3 regions of the Mesorhizobium sp. LjNodule214 genome follow, and region 1 is predicted to be linked to each of the others. Evidence: riboswitches for the same ligand, from Rfam matches in the RefSeq annotation. Region 1 holds a riboswitch; each other region holds the start of a gene.
What was found. A riboswitch is a leader RNA that binds a small molecule or an ion and turns the genes downstream of it on or off. The one in region 1 is predicted to bind thiamine pyrophosphate.
Positions count from the first base shown of each region.

Region 2: linked by a shared signal. The riboswitch ahead of thiC (phosphomethylpyrimidine synthase ThiC) and the one ahead of thiB (thiamine ABC transporter substrate binding subunit) in region 1 are both predicted to bind thiamine pyrophosphate.
Region 3: linked by a shared signal. The riboswitch ahead of thiC (phosphomethylpyrimidine synthase ThiC) and the one ahead of thiB (thiamine ABC transporter substrate binding subunit) in region 1 are both predicted to bind thiamine pyrophosphate.

Region 1 covers NZ_CAXUPE020000001.1:249,416-255,735, reverse strand. Annotated here, with positions in the region: gene ACSQ3Z_RS01185 (homocysteine S-methyltransferase family protein) at 1-57, shown strand, start outside; gene ACSQ3Z_RS01180 (ABC-F family ATP-binding cassette domain-containing protein) at 65-1,885, opposite strand; gene ACSQ3Z_RS01175 (thiamine diphosphokinase) at 1,885-2,529, opposite strand; TPP riboswitch at 2,664-2,778, shown strand; gene thiB (thiamine ABC transporter substrate binding subunit) at 2,821-3,834, shown strand; gene thiP (thiamine/thiamine pyrophosphate ABC transporter permease) at 3,843-5,453, shown strand; gene thiQ (thiamine ABC transporter ATP-binding protein) at 5,450-6,235, shown strand.
Region 2 covers NZ_CAXUPE020000001.1:2,081,973-2,088,292, forward strand. Annotated here, with positions in the region: gene ACSQ3Z_RS09880 (thiamine phosphate synthase) at 1-230, opposite strand, end outside; gene ACSQ3Z_RS09885 (thiazole synthase) at 227-1,000, opposite strand; gene thiS (sulfur carrier protein ThiS) at 1,002-1,199, opposite strand; gene thiO (glycine oxidase ThiO) at 1,168-2,169, opposite strand; gene thiC (phosphomethylpyrimidine synthase ThiC) at 2,166-4,001, opposite strand; TPP riboswitch at 4,105-4,221, opposite strand; gene panD (aspartate 1-decarboxylase) at 4,329-4,781, opposite strand; gene nadC (carboxylating nicotinate-nucleotide diphosphorylase) at 4,845-5,699, opposite strand; gene ACSQ3Z_RS09915 (L-aspartate oxidase) at 5,699-6,320, opposite strand, start outside.
Region 3 covers NZ_CAXUPE020000004.1:313,371-319,690, forward strand. Annotated here, with positions in the region: gene ACSQ3Z_RS33100 (thiazole synthase) at 1-236, opposite strand, end outside; gene thiS (sulfur carrier protein ThiS) at 238-435, opposite strand; gene thiO (glycine oxidase ThiO) at 404-1,405, opposite strand; gene thiC (phosphomethylpyrimidine synthase ThiC) at 1,402-3,237, opposite strand; TPP riboswitch at 3,341-3,457, opposite strand; gene queE (7-carboxy-7-deazaguanine synthase QueE) at 3,737-4,474, opposite strand; gene queD (6-carboxytetrahydropterin synthase QueD) at 4,471-4,827, opposite strand; gene queC (7-cyano-7-deazaguanine synthase QueC) at 4,827-5,525, opposite strand; gene ACSQ3Z_RS33135 (Fic family protein) at 6,194-6,320, opposite strand, start outside.

The DNA of each region.
Region 1 (6,320 bases):
GGCTGCTGCGGTACGGACGCAAGGCACATTGCCGCGATCTGCGAGGCCTGCCTGTGACAGGCGGCTATCCTTCCATCTCCTCGCGCAGCATCTCCAACTCCAGCCATTCCTCTTCGAGCGCGGCCAGCGTGGCGCGTTCCTTGTCGAGGGCGGCAATGGTCTTCTGAAACGAGGCCGGGTCGCGCTCGTAGTAGGCGGGATCGGCGATGTTGTTCTCCAGCCTGGAAATCGAAGCGGCGATCGCCTCGATTTTCTTGGGCAAGGATTCCAGGGCGAATTTCTGCTTGAACGACAGTTTCTTCGCCGGGGCCTTCGGAGCAGAAGACTCGGGCCTGCTGGTCGCAACCGCCTCGCCAGCCTCCGCCTTCGGCCTTGCCTTGCGGTCTTCCAGCCTGGTGCCGCCGCGCTGTGCCAGCATGTCGGAATAGCCGCCGGCATATTCGATCCAGCGGCCACCGCCGTCAGGCGCAATCACGCTGGTCACGGTGCGGTCGAGGAAATCGCGATCGTGGCTGACCAGGATGACAGTGCCGGCAAAACCGGCGACCAGTTCCTGCAGCAACTCCAGCGTCTCCATGTCGAGATCGTTGGTCGGCTCGTCGAGCACCAGAAGATTTGCCGGCCTGGCCAGCACGCGGGCCAGCAGCAGGCGCGCCCGTTCGCCGCCGGAAAGCTCGCGCACCGGCGTGCGCGCCTGCTCCGGCTTGAACAGGAAGTCCTTCATATAGGAGACGACGTGGCGCTGCTCGCCATTGACGACGAGGTTCTCGCCGCGCCCGTCGGTGAGGTAATGCGCCAGCGTCTCGGCTGGGTCGACGGCCTCGCGCTTCTGGTCGAGCGTGGCGATCTCCAGATTGACGCCGAGCCGCACCGAGCCGGCATCCGGCGTCAGTTCGCCGGTCAGCATCTTCAGAAGCGTCGTCTTGCCGGCGCCGTTCGGCCCGACCAGGCCGACGCGATCGCCGCGCTGGATGCGGGTCGAAAAGCCCTTGACCACGGTGAGGTTGCCAAAACTCTTTTCGATGTTCCTGGCCTCGATCACCAGCTTGCCGGATTCGGCGGCGTCGCTGGCCACCAGTGTCGCCGTGCCTTCGGCGCCGCGATGGCCGCGAAAGCGCTGGCGCATGGTCTGCAGTTCACCAAGCCGGCGCATGTTGCGCTTGCGCCGCGCCGTCACGCCGTAGCGCAGCCAGTGCTCCTCGCGCACGATCTGGCGGCCGAGTTTGTGCTGCTCGCGCTCTTCCTCTTCCAGAACCTGGTCGCGCCATTCCTCGAAATGGCCAAAGCCCTTGTCCAGCCGCCGGGTTTGGCCGCGGTCGAGCCAGACTGTGGCGCGCGAGACGCGCTCGAGAAAACGGCGGTCATGCGAGATGAGGATCAGTGCCGACGAGGTGCGGGCAAGCTCCTCTTCCAGCCACTCAATCACCGACAAATCGAGATGGTTGGTCGGCTCATCAAGCAGCAAGATGTCGGGCTCGGGCGCCATGACGCGGGCGAGTGCTGCGCGCCTTGCCTCGCCGCCGGAGAGATCATTCGGCTTCTCCTCGCCGGTGAGGCCGAGGTGTTCCATCAGATAGGTGGCGCGGTAGGGATCGTCGGCAGGTCCCAGTCCCGCCTCGACATAGGCGCGAACGTTGGCGAAATCGTCCATGTCAGGCATTTGCGGCAGATAGCGCACGGTCGCCGAGGGCTGGCGGAACACTTCGCCGTCCTGCGGCTCGATCAGCCCGGCGGCGATCTTCAGCAGCGTCGACTTGCCGGAGCCATTGCGGCCGACCAGAGCGATCTTGTCGCCGGCCGAGGCGCTGAGTTCGGCGCCGTCAAGCAGCGGCGTGCCGCCGAAGGTGAGCTTGACCCCGTCGAGATTGAGAAGCGGGGCCATGATCAGCTTTCGGGCAAGGGGTATGGGTGGGCAAGCAGCAGCGCGCGGCCGCTGCCCAAGGCGATTTCGAGCCGGCCCTTGACCTCGTTGGAAATGGTCAACGACGAGCCGAACGCAACCTCGACATGGTCGAGCGGCCATTTGGCGCCGGTGACGCTGAGGCCGGCAAGATCGGAGAAACCAAGCACCGAAAACAGCGTGCCGTCGGCATAGTCGAAACCGGCTTTTCCCGGCAAAAGCGGAGTGCCTTCCTGCGCGCCGCTGGTCAAAAGCACATCCATTCCGCCTTCGGCCAGGCGCACCGCGAGGGCCAGGTGCAGGAAGGCGTGGTCGGCACGCTTGCCGCCAAAGGCGCCGGCGAGAACCAGGCTGGTGGCGCCGCGTTCGAGTGCGGCTGATATCGCCAGTTCGCCGTCGGTCTGGTCTTTCTCGGGCGGAAACACGTGGCGCGGCACGGCGGCCAGATCGGCGGGCAAATCCGCGGGAACGGAATCGAAATCGCCGACCCAGAGTTCGGGCATCACCCCCAGCATCCGGGCATGGCCGATGCCGGCGTCGGCGGCGATGACGCGCGTGCCCTCGATCTGGCGGTCGAGCAGCGGCGTGCGGATGAGATCGCCGCCAAGCAGGATGGTGAATGTGCTCATATCTCGTGGCCCTTACCAGCCCTGCCTGCGAAACGGAAGGCCGCGCCTTAAGTGCGTCGCGTCTTTGGGCAACATGCATTGGATGCCCGGCAAAGTTCCGCTTGCGCGGCTGATCGGCCGGGCCTATGTGTCGAAACGCTCTAACGGGGTGCCGGACGCGATCTTCGCGGACCGGCTGAGAGGCAGTCTCGCCAACCCGCTGAACCTGATCCGGTTTGTACCGGCGGAGGGATTAGACGTTTCGGACAACCCGGCGCCTCAATTCCTTTCACACGAACGAAGGAGGCGCCGATGCGCACGCTTTTACACTCGCTTGTCTCAGCAACAGTCCTCGCGGCATCCGTTTTTGCCGTGTCCGGGCCGGCATCGGCCCAGGAAAAACTCACCGTCTACACCTATGAGAGTTTCACCGCCGAGTGGGGTCCGGGCCCGGTGGTGAAGAAGGAATTCGAAGTCGAATGCGGCTGCACCCTCGACTTCGTCTCGGTCGCCGACGGCGTGGCGCTGCTCAACCGCGTCAAGCTCGAAGGGGCCTCGACCAAGGCCGACATCGTGCTCGGCCTCGACACCAATCTGACCGCCGAAGCCAAGGCTACCGGCCTGTTTGCGCCGCATGGCGCGGTGTCCGACGTCAACGTGCCGGGCGGCTGGAGCGACGACACCTTCGTGCCGTTCGACTATGGCTACTTCGCTGTCGTCTACGACACCGAAAAGTTGAAAGTGCCGCCGAAGAGCCTGAAGGAACTGGTCGAGGGCGATGCAACCGACAAGATCGTCATCCAGGATCCGCGCACCTCGACACCGGGCCTCGGCCTGCTGCTCTGGGTCAAGTCGGTCTATGGCGACAAGGCGCCGGAGGCCTGGGCCAAGCTCAAGTCGAAAGTACTGACAGTGACGCCCGGCTGGAGCGAGGCGTACGGCCTGTTCACCAAGGGCGAAGCGCCGATGGTGCTGTCCTACACGACGTCGCCGGCCTACCACATGGTCGCCGAAAACACCGAGCGCTACCAGGCGGCCGCCTTCGAGGAAGGCGAGTATCTGCAGATCGAGGTTGCTGGCATCACCACGACCGGCGCCAAGAACCCGCTGGCGGAAAAGTTCATGGCCTTCATGACCGGGCCGAAGTTCCAGAATATTATTCCGGAAACCAACTGGATGTTCCCGGCCGGCAAGACCGACAAGACGCTCAACCCGGCCTTCGACAAGCTGGTCAAGCCGACCAAGACCTTGCTGTTCAGCCCGGAAGAAGTCGCGGCCAACCGCAAGGCCTGGGTCGACGAATGGCTGGCGGTGATGAGCAAGTAGGGGTCGGGATGGCGCCGGCGCGTTCGACCGATTCCCGTGTCACCGCCGGCATCGTCGCGCTTGCCGCCATTGCACTGCTGATCGGCGGCGCGTCTGCCGGGCTCATCCTCGAAGGCGCACGCGACCTTTCCGGTGCTGCGTCGGCCTTCGACCCGTACCTCCTGCGTGTCGCCCGCTTCACACTCTGGCAGGCGCTTTTGTCGACGCTGCTTTCCGTCATGCCGGCGCTGTTCGTGGCGCGCGCCCTGTCGCGGCACCCGCGCTTTTTCGGCCGCGGCTTGATCCTGCAGCTTTTCGCCCTGCCGTTGGCGCTGCCGGCCATCGTCGCGGCGCTCGGCATCCTAGCGCTCTATGGCAATGCCGGTTATTTCGCCGGCTTGCTCGGCGACCAGGGCTGGCCGGGTATCTACGGGCTGTCAGGCATTCTCATGGCCCATGTCTTCTTCAACCTGCCTTTGGCCACAAGGCTGTTCCTCGAAGCGCTGGGGACGATCCCGGCCAACCAATGGCGCCTGGCGAGCCAGCTCGGCATGGGCGCAAAACCGGCCTTCCGCCTGATCGAATGGCCGGCGCTACGCGCGGCGTTGCCGGGCATTGCCGGGCTCGTCTTCATGCTCTGCATCACCTCCTTCACCATCGTGCTGACGTTGGGCGGCGGCCCGGCCGCCACGACGCTGGAGGTTGCCATCTACCAGGCGCTGCGGTTCGATTTCGATCCCGCGCGGGCCGTAACGCTAACATTTCTGCAGATCGCTCTGACCTTCGTCGTCGTGCTGGCCTTGATGCGGCTCGGCGCCAACACGGTTGGCGATGCCAATTTGCCGGTGGCGCCGCGACGGTATCTTTCCGCCGGCACGGCCGAGACCGCGTTGAACGTCACCTTGATCTGCCTGGCACTGCTGTTCGTCGCCGGACCGATGGCAGCGACGCTGGCAGCCGGGCTCGGCGCCGATCTCGGCCGGCTGGCGGGCGAGGCTGCCGTGCGACAGGCGACGCTGACCAGCGTCGCGCTTGCCTTGCTGTCGGCACTGCTGGCGGTGGCGCTGTCGCTGTCGCTCATCATGGCGCGGCGGGCACTCGCGCTGATGCGGGGCGCCGGCCCTCGGACGCTGCTCGAACATGCCACTGATACCGGCGCCGGCTTCGTGCTGGTCGTGCCGCCCATCGTCGTCGGTGCCGGCTGGTTCCTTTTGTTGCGTACGGTCAGCGACGTCTTTGCCGTCGCCCCTGTCATGGTCGTTGCCGTCAACGCGGTGATGGCGATGCCCTTCGCCATCCGTGCCGTGCGTCCCGCCTATGATGCGGCAAGCGAACGCCATGAACGGCTTTGCGCGCAACTTGGCATCTCGGGCTGGAGCCGGCTCATTCTGGTCGACTGGCCATCGCTCAGGCGGCCGCTGGCCACTGCCTTTGCCTTCGCCATGGCGCTGTCGCTCGGCGATCTCGGCGTGATCGCGCTGTTCGGCAGCGATTCGGTGCAGACCTTGCCTTATCTTTTGTTGGCGCGCATGGGCAGTTACCGGACGGCGGATGCCGCCGGCCTGGCCTTGCTGCTCGGCTTGGTTTGCCTGGCGCTCGTGCTTGTCGCGGACCGGCTGGGGCGGGGAGAACGAGCATGACGCCCACCCATGATGGCGCCGACGTGAAACGGGGGGCAGCAGTGCGGCTGGACAAGGTCTCGTTCAGCTATGGCGAGGCGTCGTTTCTCTTCGATGTCGAGTTTGCCGCTTCCAGGATCACCGCCATCATGGGGCCAAGCGGCTCTGGAAAATCGACGCTGCTCAATCTGGTGGCCGGTTTCGAGGCGCCAGGGTCGGGCCGCGTGCTGATCGGCGAGGCGGATGTCAGCGCCGCTCCGCCTTCGGCCCGGCCGGTGTCGATGGTGTTCCAGGAAAACAATCTGTTTGCCCATCTCTCGGTGGAGCGCAATGTCGGGCTCGGCCGTTCGCCGTCGCTCAGCCTGACCGGCGCCGACCGCGAGGCGATTGCCGAGGCGCTGCGGCGCGTCGGCCTAGCCGGCAAGGAAAGCCGGCTGCCGCGCGAACTCTCCGGTGGCGAGCGGCAGCGCGTCGCACTTGCCCGCGTGCTGGTGCGCGACCGGCCGGTGCTTCTGCTCGACGAGCCATTCGCCTCGCTCGGACCGGCCTTGCGCGACGACATGCTGGATCTTTTGGCCAGTGTCCATGCCGAGCGGAAGATGACGGTTCTGTTCGTCACCCACCAGCCCGAAGATGCGCGCCGCATCGGCCAGAACATGGTGTTTCTGGACAATGGCACGGTCGCCGAGGCGGGGACGGCGGCCGATTTCTTCGACGGCTCTGGACCGGAAGCCTTCCGGCGCTATATCGGCTCGGGTCCGGTCAACGCCGGATCACAAGATATTGCCCGGAAGCGGACATAATTTACGGCCAAACCGGATTTGGACGATGCGGCGTTTGCTTGCCTTGACCGGAGGAGTGTGGCTAGGTCCGGCCATACTGGTCCGG
Region 2 (6,320 bases), 1.8 Mb from region 1:
CCGAGATGGACGAAGTCGCAGCCTTCCTCGATTGCCAGGCGCCAATGGTCGTTGACGATGAGCTGGCTTTGGTGCTCGGCGCACAAGGCCTTTGCCTTCCGGATTTCGGCGCGCAGTCGGTCCTCGCCCATGTCCTTGATGCGAAGCTGAACCAGCTTGACGCCGAGTGGTGCCAACCGCCCAATCCAGGCGGCGCTGTCGACGATCAAATAGAACGGATCGAGCTTCATGAGAAAACCGCCCTGCCGAATATCGGCGTCGACGGCACGGCGACATCGCGCGGCTCGAGCAATCCCGAACTGAAGGCTTCGCGACCGGCATCGACCGCCTTGCCGAACGCACGCGCCATGCCGACCGGATCGGCCGCCCTGGCGACCGCCGTGTTCAGGAGCACGGCGTCAAAGCCGAGTTCCATGACGGTTGCCGCATGCGACGGTCGCCCGAGCCCCGCATCCACAATCAGCGGGACGCCTGGGAAATGTCCGCGCATCGAGCGTAGCGCCATGATGTTGACCGGTCCGAGGGAGGAGCCAATCGGCGCGCACCACGGCATCAGGACCTTGCAGCCCGCTTCCAGCAGCCGTTCGGCCACGACAAGATCGTCGGTGGTGTAGGGGAAAACCATAAAGCCGTCCTCGCACAGGATGCGGGCGGCTTCGACCAGGCCGAACACGTCTGGCTGCAGCGTGTCGTGGTTGCCGATCACTTCGAGCTTGATCCAGCTCGTACCGAAGACGTCGCGCGCCATTTTCGCAGTGGTGACCGCTTCCTTGACGGAGTGACAACCAGCAGTGTTGGGCAGGATTCTGACGCCCAGCGAGCGGATCAACGACCAGAATTTCTCGCCGGCCCTGCCACCTGCCATCTCACGGCGCAGCGAGACGGTCACCACCGACGTGCCCGATGCCTTGACCGCATCGGCAAGGATGGTCGGCGAAGGATACTGCGCGGTGCCGAGAAGCAGGCGGGAAGGAAGCGTCGTCCCGAGAAGCTCGAACATGCTAGCCTCCCTGCATGGGCGAGAGGATTTCGATCCGATCGCCGTCTCTCAACCGGAATTCCGCTCGGTTGGCTTTGTGCACGAGGTCGCTGTTGACGGCGGTCGCCAGCCAATCGCCCTCATAGTCGAGCGCGGCAAGCAGCTCGGCCAGGGTGGTGGCGGCAACCTCATGCGCTTCGCCGTTGACCAACAGTTTCATGAGCAAGCTCCTTGGTTCCGTCTTGATTGAAAACCAGGTCGGCCGCCTGGCGCGCCATGGCGGGCGCGAGTAGAAAGCCATGGCGATAAAGCCCGTTGATCGCGACGGCGCTTCCGCATGCCTCGACACGCGGCAGATTGTCGGGAAAGGCTGGACGGATGCCGACACCGGTTTCAACGATCTCGGCCTCGCCAAAGGCCGGATGGAGGGCATAGGCGGCACCCAGAAGCTCCATCATCGAACGCGCCGTGACCGGTCCCCCGGATTGGCTTTCGATCATCGTCGCCCCAACCATGAAATGGTGGTCGGCACGCGGCACCACATAGAGCGGAAAGCGCGGATGAAGCAGACGAACCGGACGCGACAGCGAGACATCAGGCGTGCGCAGGATCAGCATCTCGCCACGAACACCGCGCAACCTGTCATCGGCGGCGGCCATTCCCGTGCAGTCGAGCTGACCATCGAAACCGCAAACATGCCGGGCCTTGGCGCCGAAGTGAAATTCGACTCCCATGACTGCGAGTTTGTCGTGAAGCGCAGCCATCGCCCGGCGCGGGTCGAGATGGGCTTCGTCGGGGAAGAACAGCGCACGGCGGAAACGACCGGCGAGGTCCGGCTCGAACTGTGCGATTTCGTTTTCATCGACAGGCCTGTACCCCGACGTGCGACTGGCAAACCGGTCGAGCTCGCCTGCATCGCGCGGCGCGGCCACGACCAGTGTTCCGGCCCGCGTCACCTGCCCGGGCGTTGCCGTATCCCACCAGTCGGCGGCGTCGCGTCCGAGATCGAGCACCGGCTGCTCGGCGCTTTCACGCTCGCACCATGGCGCCAGCATGCCGCCGGCGAACCACGACGCATTGCCGCCGAGGCTAAGTCTCGTCTCGGCAACCGTCACCGCCGCGCCGCGGGTGGCGAGTTCGAAAGCCGCGGTGAGGCCGGCGACGCCGGCCCCTTTGATCAACACCTTCATGATGTCTCATGCGCCTCCGGCATGAGCGGTGCGCCGCTCTCTTCCGCTGGCACGTAGAGATCGCCGCCATCGCGGTATTTCGCCGCCATCGCCGCCATGCCCTCTTTCTGAGCCTCGGCGCGGATGTCGTGGGATATTCGCATTGAGCAGAATTTCGGCCCGCACATCGAGCAGAAATGCGCCAGCTTGTGGGCCTCCTTGGGCAAGGTCTGGTCGTGGAAGGACCGCGCGGTTTCGGGGTCGAGCGACAGGTTGAACTGGTCTTCCCAGCGGAACTCGAAGCGCGCGCGCGAAAGGGCATCATCCCTGGTTTTCGCTGCCGGGTGGCCCTTCGCCAGGTCGGCGGCATGGGCGGCTATCTTGTAGGTGATCACACCAATCTTGACATCGTTGCGATCGGGAAGGCCGAGATGCTCCTTGGGCGTGACGTAGCAGAGCATGGCGGTGCCGAACCAACCGATCATCGCGGCGCCGATGCCTGAGGTGATGTGGTCGTAGCCCGGCGCAATGTCGGTCGTCAGCGGTCCAAGCGTATAGAATGGCGCCTCGCCGCAGACGGCGAGTTGCTTGTCCATGTTCTCCTTGATCTTGTGCATCGGTACGTGGCCGGGCCCCTCGATCATCACCTGGCAGTCTTTTGCCCAGGCGATCTTCGTCAGCTCGCCGAGCGTTTCCAGCTCTGCGAATTGCGCCGCGTCGTTGGCGTCGGCAATCGAGCCCGGACGAAGGCCGTCGCCGAGCGAAAAGGACACGTCATAGGCGCGGCAGATGTCGCAGATTTCGGCGAAATGCTCGTAAAGGAAGCTCTCCCGGTGATGGTGCAGGCACCATTTGGCCATGATCGACCCACCGCGCGAGACGATGCCCGTGACCCGGTCGACGGTCAGCGGGATGTAGTGCAGCCGCACGCCGGCGTGGATGGTGAAATAGTCGACGCCCTGTTCGGCCTGTTCGATCAGCGTGTCGCGGTAGACCTCCCAGGTCAGGTCCTCGGCAATGCCGTTGACCTTTTCGAGCGCCTGATAGAGCGGCACCGTGCCGATCGGCACCGGCGCATTGCGCACGATCCATTCGCGGATGTTGTGGATGTTGCGGCCGGTCGAGAGGTCCATCACCGTATCGGCGCCCCAGCGGATCGCCCAGACCATCTTTTCCACCTCCTCGGCCATCGACGAGGTGACCGCTGAGTTTCCGATATTGGCGTTGATCTTCACCAGGAAATTGCGGCCGATGATCATCGGCTCGCTCTCGGGATGATTGATGTTTGCGGGAATGATCGCCCGGCCGCGAGCCACCTCGTCGCGCACGAATTCCGGCGTGACGAAGTCGGGGATCGCCGCGCCGAAGGCTTCGCCGTCGCGCTCAAGCTTGCCGCGCAGGATCTCGCGGCCGAGGTTCTCGCGGATCGCGACGAACTCCATTTCAGGCGTGATGATACCGGCGCGCGCATAGGCAAGCTGGGTGACCGCCTTGCCTGCCTTGGCCCTGAGCGGCCGGTTACGAATGGGAAATTCCGGCGTCAGGCGCTCGCCGGTGGCGAACCCATTGTCTTCCGGCCGGACATGGCGGCCGTCATAGGCTTCGACATCGCCGCGCGCCGTGACCCATTCGTGGCGAAGCCGGGCAAGGCCCTTTTCGATGCTGGTTTCGAGAGCAGGGTCGGTATAGGGGCCGGACGGATCGTAGACGGTGACGGGCGGCTCCCCGGCCGTCGGATGGACTGAGATTTCGCGCATCGGCACTTTGATGTGCGGATGGAGGACGCCGGACTTGTGGATCTTCCGCGAGGCGGGCAGTGGTCCCGTCGACACGGCGGGGGTGAGGGCATTCATCGTGAGGCTCCTTTGCTCATGCATTGGAGACCCAGTTCTGTGCCGGAAGGATGAAAAGACGCTTCTGTCGACCTGCCGAAACAGGATCTCGGGCGTAAACTCCCGCAAAGCGCTTGCACCGTCCCTACGCCAGTATGAACTGGATCAGGTTCAACGGGTCACTGCGCCGCGAAAGCCAGCAGTATCTCAGCCCCTTGCCGGGACTCCCCTGGTGAATGCATCGAATTGAACGGGCCGGCGCTGTCTTGTCAAGCGCATTCGGCCCGCTGCGGTGATAGGCGACCAATCAAACGCAGCGGAAATGCACGCGCGGGTATGGAGAGCAAGTCACGCCCCGGAGACCAGGGCGGGAATGGCCAAAGCCTCATTCGCCTCGTCAAGGACGGAAAAACTGTACCGGCCGTGCGTGTCAAGATCGACCGAGTAGCTCAGGCGGTCGCGTATGTGGTTGTCTTGGTCGAACGTGACGATCCGCGGCTTCAGTGCGGTGATCCGCGCTTCGTCCACGTAGAGGGAGTTGCAGACGATGATTTGGTCGCCGGGCTGGCAGGTGCGGGCGGCCGCACCATTGAGGATGCAGCATCGTGAGCCGCGCTCGCCGAGAATGACATAGGTCGAAATCCGCGCACCGGAATTCTTGTTCCAGATCTCCACGAACTCCATGGGCAGGATCCCCGCTGCTTCACAGTGGTCAGGGTCCAGCGTTATCGATCCATGGTAATTGAGGTTCGCTTCGGTGACATGGATGCCGTGCAGCTTGCCGGCGACTATTTTTCGCATTGGTCCGGTGCCCTATTCGTGTCGAGAAGAAGTCATTCAGCTGCCGACGGCCAGGCTCGACGGTCAAAGCTCACGGTAGTCGAGCCCGATGTCGAGGATCGGCGCACTGTGGGTCAGCCAGCCGATGGAAATCAGATCGACACCGGTCGCGGCGACGGCTGACGCCGTATTGACGGTGATCCTGCCTGACGCCTCGGTGATTGCCCGGCCGGCAACCATGGCCACCGCCTGCCGCAACGCGTCGACCGACATGTTGTCGAGCAGCACTGCGTCGGGGGCGAGAGGCAAGGCTTCCTCCAACTGGGCCAGCGTATCGACCTCAACTTCGATCTTGACGAGATGGCCGGCGCCGGCCCGCGCCCGCTCGATGGCGGGGCGAATTCCGCCGGCGACGGCGATGTGGTTGTCCTTGATCAGGATGGCGTCGTCGAGGCCGAAACGGTGATTGGCGCCGCCGCCGGCGCGCACGGCGTACTTTTCGACCGCCCGCAATCCAGGCGTCGTCTTGCGTGTGCAGACGATCTTCGCAGCGTGGCCCCGAACAGCCGCGACGACCGATGCGGTCGCCGTGGCGATGCCGCTCAAATGACAAAGAAAATTGAGCGCCGTCCGTTCCGCCGTGAGTATGGCGCGGGCCGGACCGCTCACCGAGGCAATGATCTCGCCTTGCGCGACGGCGATACCGTCAGGCAGATGCACTTTCACGTCGACGCTCTGGTCGATGAGCCGGAAGGCGAGCGTCGCCAGATCGAGCCCGGCGACAGTTCCGGCCTGACGCGCAGTCAGCACTGTTGTCGCATGATGATCTTTCGGTACGACGGCGTCGGTGGTCAGGTCGCCGGCCCTGCCAAAGTCTTCGAGGAGCGCTGCCCGCACCAGAGGCTCGAGCATGATTGCGGGAAGTGGTGAGAGATGCATCACAGGACACTTTCCAGCGTTGGGGAGAATGCGAGGTCCCGCGCTGCCGCCACTGCCGCGTTGAGCGTGATTTCGGAACGGCGGGCGACAGCTGCATGATGCGGAAAGTCCGACCGGAAATGAGCACCGCGGCTTTCCCGGCGCAGCAAGGCGGCAATGGTGATCATCAATCCAATGGCCGCGGGACCGGACGCCGCGTCGTGCCGCTGCAACAGCGGCAGCAAGGCCCGCGCGGCCTCTTTCAACCCTTCGCCATCTCGCATGACGCCGAGGGCACGCGACAGGAGAGGGCGCACAGGCCTTGGGTCCGGCGTGGGCAGGTCAGGTGCCGTCGCTGGTTTTCCGCTGCCGTCGGGCGAACCCGCTACACTCTCGGCAACCCAGCGCGCGCAGACGACGGCCTCGGTCAAGGAATTGCTGGCAAGCCGGTTGGCGCCGTGCAGCCCGGTCGAAGCGACCTCGCCGCAAGCCCAAAGTCCCGGAACGGAAGTACGCCCGGCCAAATCCACTGCGACGCCACCCATGTGATAGTGCTGCGCTGGCCTGATGGGGACGAGATCACGCGCCGGATCGATGCCGGCCCTGCCACAGGCCGATGCGATGGTCGGAAAATGCTGCGCG
Region 3 (6,320 bases), on a different contig from region 1:
GCTTCCTTTACGGAGTGACAGCCGGCAGTGTTGGGCAGGATTCTGACGCCCAGCGAGCGGATCAACGACCAGAATTTCTCGCCGGCCCTGCCACCTGCCATCTCACGGCGCAGCGAGACGGTCACCACCGACGTGCCCGATGCCTTGACCGCATCGGCAAGGATGGCCGGCGAAGGATATTGCGCGGTGCCGAGAAGCAGGCGGGAAGGGAGCGTCGTCCCAAGAAGGTCGAACATGCTAGCCTCCCTGCATGGGCGAGAGGATTTCGATCCGATCGCCGTCGCTCAACCGGAATTCCGCTCGGTTGGCTTTGTGTACGAGGTCGCTGTTGACGGCGGTCGCCAGCCAATCGCTCTCATAGTCGAGCGCGGCAAGCAGCTCGGCCAGGGTGGTGGCGGCAACCTCATGCGCTTCGCCGTTGACCAACAGTTTCATGAGCAAGCTCCTTGGTTCCGTCTTGATTGAAAACCAGGTCGGTCGCCTGGCGCGCCATGGCGGGGGCGAGGAGAAAACCGTGACGATAAAGCCCGTTGATTGCGACGGTGCTTCCATGGGCCTCGACACGCGGCAGGTTGTCTGGAAAGGCCGGACGAACTGCGGCGCCGGTCTCAATAACGCCAGCCTCACCAAATGCCGGATGGAGAGCGTAGGCCGCGCCCAAAAGCTCCATCATCGAACGCGCCGTGACCGGTCCCCCGGATTGGCTTTCGATCATCGTCGCCCCAACCATGAAACGGTGGTCGGTGCGTGGCACCACGTAGAGCGGAAAGCGCGGATGAAGCAGACGGACCGGGCGCGACAGCGAGATATCAGACGTGCGCAGGATCAGCATTTCGCCACGAACGCCACGCAGCCTGTCATCGGCTGCTGCCAATCCCGTGCAGTCGATCTGACGATCGAAACCGGAAACATGCCCGGCGTCGGCGCCAAAGTGGAATTCGACACCCATGGCTGCGAGCTTGCTATGAAGTGCCGCCATCGCCTGGCGCGGGTCGAGATGGGCCTCGCCGGGGAAGAGCAGTCCGCAGCGGAAGCGGCCGGCGAGGTCGGGCTCCAGGATCGCGGTTTCGTCTTCATCGACACGCCGATGCCCCGACGTGCGACTGGCGAACCGGTCGAGCTCGCCAGTGTCACGCGGCGCGGCCACGACCAGTGTTCCGGCCCGTGTCACCTGACCCGGCAGTGCCGCATCCCACCAGTCGGCGGCGTTGCGTCCGAGATCCAGCACCGGCCGCTCGGCGCTTTCACGCTCGCACCATGGCGCCAGCATGCCGCCGGCGAACCACGACGCATTGCCACCAAGGCCGTGCCGGATCTCGGCGACTGTGACCGTCGCGCCGCGGGCGGCGAGTTCGAAGGCCGCGGTGAGGCCGGCGACGCCGGCCCCTTTGACCAGCACCCTCATGACCGTTCCGGCGCCTCTGGCATGAGCGGTACGCCGGTCTCGTCAGCTGGCATGTAGAGATCGCCGCCCTCGCGGTATTTCGCCGCCATCGCCGCCATGCCCTCTTTCTGTGCCTCGGCACGGATGTCGTGGGAGATACGCATTGAGCAGAATTTCGGCCCGCACATCGAGCAGAAATGCGCCAGCTTGTGGGCCTCCTTGGGCAAGGTCTGGTCGTGGAAGGACCGCGCGGTTTCGGGGTCGAGCGACAGGTTGAACTGGTCTTCCCAGCGGAACTCGAAGCGCGCGCGCGAAAGGGCATCATCCCTGGTTTTCGCTGCCGGGTGGCCCTTCGCCAGGTCGGCGGCATGGGCGGCTATCTTGTAGGTGATCACACCAATCTTGACATCGTTGCGATCGGGAAGGCCGAGATGCTCCTTGGGCGTGACGTAGCAGAGCATGGCGGTGCCGAACCAACCGATCATCGCGGCGCCGATGCCTGAGGTGATGTGGTCGTAGCCCGGCGCAATGTCGGTCGTCAGCGGTCCAAGCGTATAGAATGGCGCCTCGCCGCAGACGGCGAGTTGCTTGTCCATGTTCTCCTTGATCTTGTGCATCGGTACGTGGCCGGGCCCCTCGATCATCACCTGGCAGTCTTTTGCCCAGGCGATCTTCGTCAGCTCGCCGAGCGTTTCCAGCTCTGCGAATTGCGCCGCGTCGTTGGCGTCGGCAATCGAGCCCGGACGAAGGCCGTCGCCGAGCGAAAAGGACACGTCATAGGCGCGGCAGATGTCGCAGATTTCGGCGAAATGCTCGTAAAGGAAGCTCTCCCGGTGATGGTGCAGGCACCATTTGGCCATGATCGACCCACCGCGCGAGACGATGCCCGTGACCCGGTCGACGGTCAGCGGGATGTAGTGCAGCCGCACGCCGGCGTGGATGGTGAAATAGTCGACGCCCTGTTCGGCCTGTTCGATCAGCGTGTCGCGGTAGACCTCCCAGGTCAGGTCCTCAGCAACGCCGCCGACCTTTTCCAACGCCTGGTAAAGCGGCACGGTGCCGATCGGCACCGGTGAATTGCGCACGATCCAGTCGCGGATATTGTGTATGTTGCGGCCGGTCGACAGGTCCATCACCGTATCGGCGCCCCAGCGGATCGCCCAGACCATCTTTTCGACCTCTTCGGCCATCGAAGAGGTGACGGCGGAATTGCCGATATTGGCGTTGATCTTCACCAGGAAATTGCGGCCGATGATCATCGGCTCGCTCTCGGGATGATTGATGTTGGCGGGAATGATTGCCCGCCCGCGCGCCACCTCGTCGCGCACGAATTCCGGCGTGACGAAATCGGGCAGCGTCGCGCCGAAAGGCTCGCCGTCGCGCTGCAGCTTGCCGTGCAGGATCTCGCGACCGAGGTTCTCGCGGATGGCGACGAACTCCATCTCAGGCGTAATGATGCCGGCGCGCGCGTAGGCAAGCTGAGTCACCGCCTTGCCGGCCTTGGCCCTGAGCGGCCGGTTGCGGACCGGAAATTCCGGTGTCAGGCGCTCGCCCACCACGAATCCGTTGTCTTCCGGCCGGACATGGCGGCCATCATAGGCTTCGACATCGCCGCGCGCCGCAATCCATTCATGGCGAAGCCGGGCGAGGCCGTTTTCGATGCTGGTTTCGGCAGTCGGGTCGGTATAGGGGCCGGACGGATCATAGACGATGACGGGCGGTTCACCCGCCGTCGGATGGACGGAAATTTCGCGCATCGGCACCCTGATCTGGGGGTGGATGGCACCGGGCTTATGGATTTTCCGTGAGGCGGGCAGTGGTCCCGTCGATACGGCGGGGGTGAGGGCATTCATTTGAGGCTCCTTTGCTCATGCATTGGAGACCCAGTTCTGTGCCGGAAGGATGAAAAGACGCTTTTGTCGACCTGTTCAAAACAGGTCTTCGGGCGTGAACTCCCGCAAAGCGCTTGCACCGTCCCTACGCCAGTATGAACTGGATCAGGTTCAACGGGTCACTGCGCCGCGAAAGCCAGCAGTATCTCAGCCCCTTGCCGGGACTCCCCTGGTGAATGCATCGAATTGAAAGGGCCGGCGCTATTTTGTCAAGCGCATTTGGCCGACGGCGGTGATCTGCTACCAATCAAACCCAGCGGAAGCGCGCGCACGTATCGAGAGCAAGTCACGCCCAGACGAGCGGTGAAGCGCCCCCAATAAGGCGAGCCCTCATGCGGATTCGGTCCCTTTTCCAGCACGGTGTTTTCGGGGCTTTCCGGAACGAGACTGCTGCCGCCCAGTTGGGTGAGATTGCTATAGATGTCTGTCTTGCTCGTCGTCGGCAATCCTTCCCCTTCGGCTAGACGCCCCGTTTGTTTCCCCAGAGCAGAACATGAAGCTGCGGCAGTACACGCGCCTCGAACCACCTGTCACGGGTCACCTTTTCAACCAGCCATTCCATGCGCCTCATCACACCGGCCATGTCGATGAACGCGTCTTCGTCGCCGGGACGCGGCGGCGTGTGATTGCCGGGCTGCAGATAGACGGGTAATTGCGGGTAGCGCGCCGCGGCGTCTTTGGCATAGGCATAGTCATCATCGTCGAAGACAACGAGCTTGAGCGCCATCTGCGGCTTATCCTGCGCCGCCTCTAAGCAGGCGTCGAACGCGGCCCAATCTGTCGTCATTTCGCTTGAGGGCGGCTTGGGGCTTAATACCAGCACGTCGAGATCCGCGAACCATTGCTTAGACACCGAGCCTTGGGTTTCCAATGCAAAACGGTAGCCCTCACCATGCCCGCGGTCGATCAACTGGCCAAGCGGCTGGATGGCCGGATTGCCGCCCGACAGCGATACCATCACGGGCTGACCGCCGGAAAGCGCAATGACCTTTTGCCAAACCGCGTCGGGAGACATCATCTCCCAATCATGGCGGAAGCGACGGTCCACCGCATGCAGGCTGTCGCACCAGGAACAGCGATAATCGCACCCGCCGGTTCTTACGAACACCGTCGGCAAGCCGATCAGCACGCCTTCGCCCTGAATGGTCGGCCCAAAAATCTCGCTCACCCGGATTCCGGGATGCAACGCGCAAGTCATGGTCGGTATTCCGCCCAGGTTTTCGGCGTCTCGCTCACCCGCACGGCGGAGGTTTCGGGTAGCCGCACCTTGCACCAGTCGTAGAAGTGCCTGGCCAGACATTCCGCTGTGGCATGGTCATGCCCCAGCACGTCGTTAAGATGCCGATGGTCGAACGTCCCATCGATGTAGTGCTTGAACGCCGCCAGATCTTGGTAGTCGCGCACAAAGCCGTGTTCGTCCAGTTCGCCACCTGAAAGCTCCACTACGACGATGTAGTTGTGGCCGTGCAGACGTGCGCACTGATGATCTGGTGGCAAGGAGGTGAGCTGATGCGAGGCCGAGAAGTGGAACTCTTTGGTAATGCGGAACATCACGCGCTCCTTGTCTGGATAGCGTGGAGCCAGAAGTCTGCGTCCTCATAATCTGTCGGGTCGGTGATGCCGGCCAGATCGAATGCTTCGCGCCGTTCGACGCATGTCCCGCAGCGACCGCAATGACGTGCGCCGCCCTTGTAGCAGGACCACGTCGCCTCGAACGGTGTGGCGTACTTTGCCCCCTCGCTGACGATGTCGGCCTTCGACATATTCACATACGGAGCGTACAGGCGGATATCGGCGTAGCCTGCGAGCGCATGGTTCTGCATCGTCTGAAAGGCGTCGATAAAAGCGGGCCGGCAATCGGGATAGATGAAATGATCTCCGCCGTGGACGGCAGTGGCCACCGCATCGGCCTTCTGCGCGGCGGCAACCCCGAAGGCGATGGCCAGCATGATGGCGTTCCTATTCGGCACCACCGTGATCCTCATGGAGTCTTCGGCATAGTGCCCGTCGGGCACGTCCACATTATCAGTCAGCGCCGAGCCGCTCAGGTTCCGGCCGACATCGCGGATATCGACGATCTGGTGCGGAACAGCCAGCCGCTTGGCGCAGATGGCGGCAAAGCCGAGTTCCTTTTTGTGCCTCTGGCCGTAATCGAACGAAAGCAGGCCAATGAGTTTCTGCTCGGTCGCCACTTTGTGAGCGAGCGAAACAGAGTCCAATCCGCCGGAGCAGATGACGAGGGCATTCATGGTTTGAGTCCTTGTTTTGACCGGGTAAGGCTGCGACCGGAGATTTCTCTGCGTTCCCACTACTCCACGGAGCCGGTTTTGTGAATGGGGTGGACGCGATTGAGCCCACGTACCTTGTTGTCAGCGTCCCCAAGATGACTTTGCACGCGACTTGTCGCGTATCTTCGACCGCTGGGGTGCTGACGCCGGCACTGCGTATATAGGCGTATAGACGATGCAGAAATCACTGCCGTGGCGCAGCAGCATTCCCGACACACCTTCGGCTTGTCCGGTTTGCCCCAGCACATGACGTCCCGAGTTTCGGCGACAACGCAAGGGTCGACCGGCAGTCCAGTGAAAGGCTTCTGCCTCGTGCTTTGCCGTTTTCTGGTCTGCGCATAGATCGCCTCGAGCCGCCGCGCCTCGTCATTGGTCAGAGCTGGGAATTCCTTTCCGAGGGCGCGGCTCGATAGGGGCCACCATTCTGGTTAAGGAAACGGAAGAGCAGATCGATCAGCCGCTCGGGCATGTCGATAAAGGCATTCACCTATTGCCGGAATTGATCGTAGCGCTGCAGAAAAGCTGTTTCGCCAGGAAGGTACCGTTCGATCGTCCGCCGAGCGCAGGCATAAAGAAATTCGGCGTGCGGGGTTGCATCGAAGTATCGGTAGAAATCCCCGGTGTGTCATTCAGCACCCGGACGTTGAATTGCGGCGTCGGTTCCCATTCGACCAATGGCAGAAGGCGCTTCGAATTGCTCTCCAGCACGCGCCTGTACTCGTCGATCTGGTCCAGGATCGCGGCCGAGACGGGAAA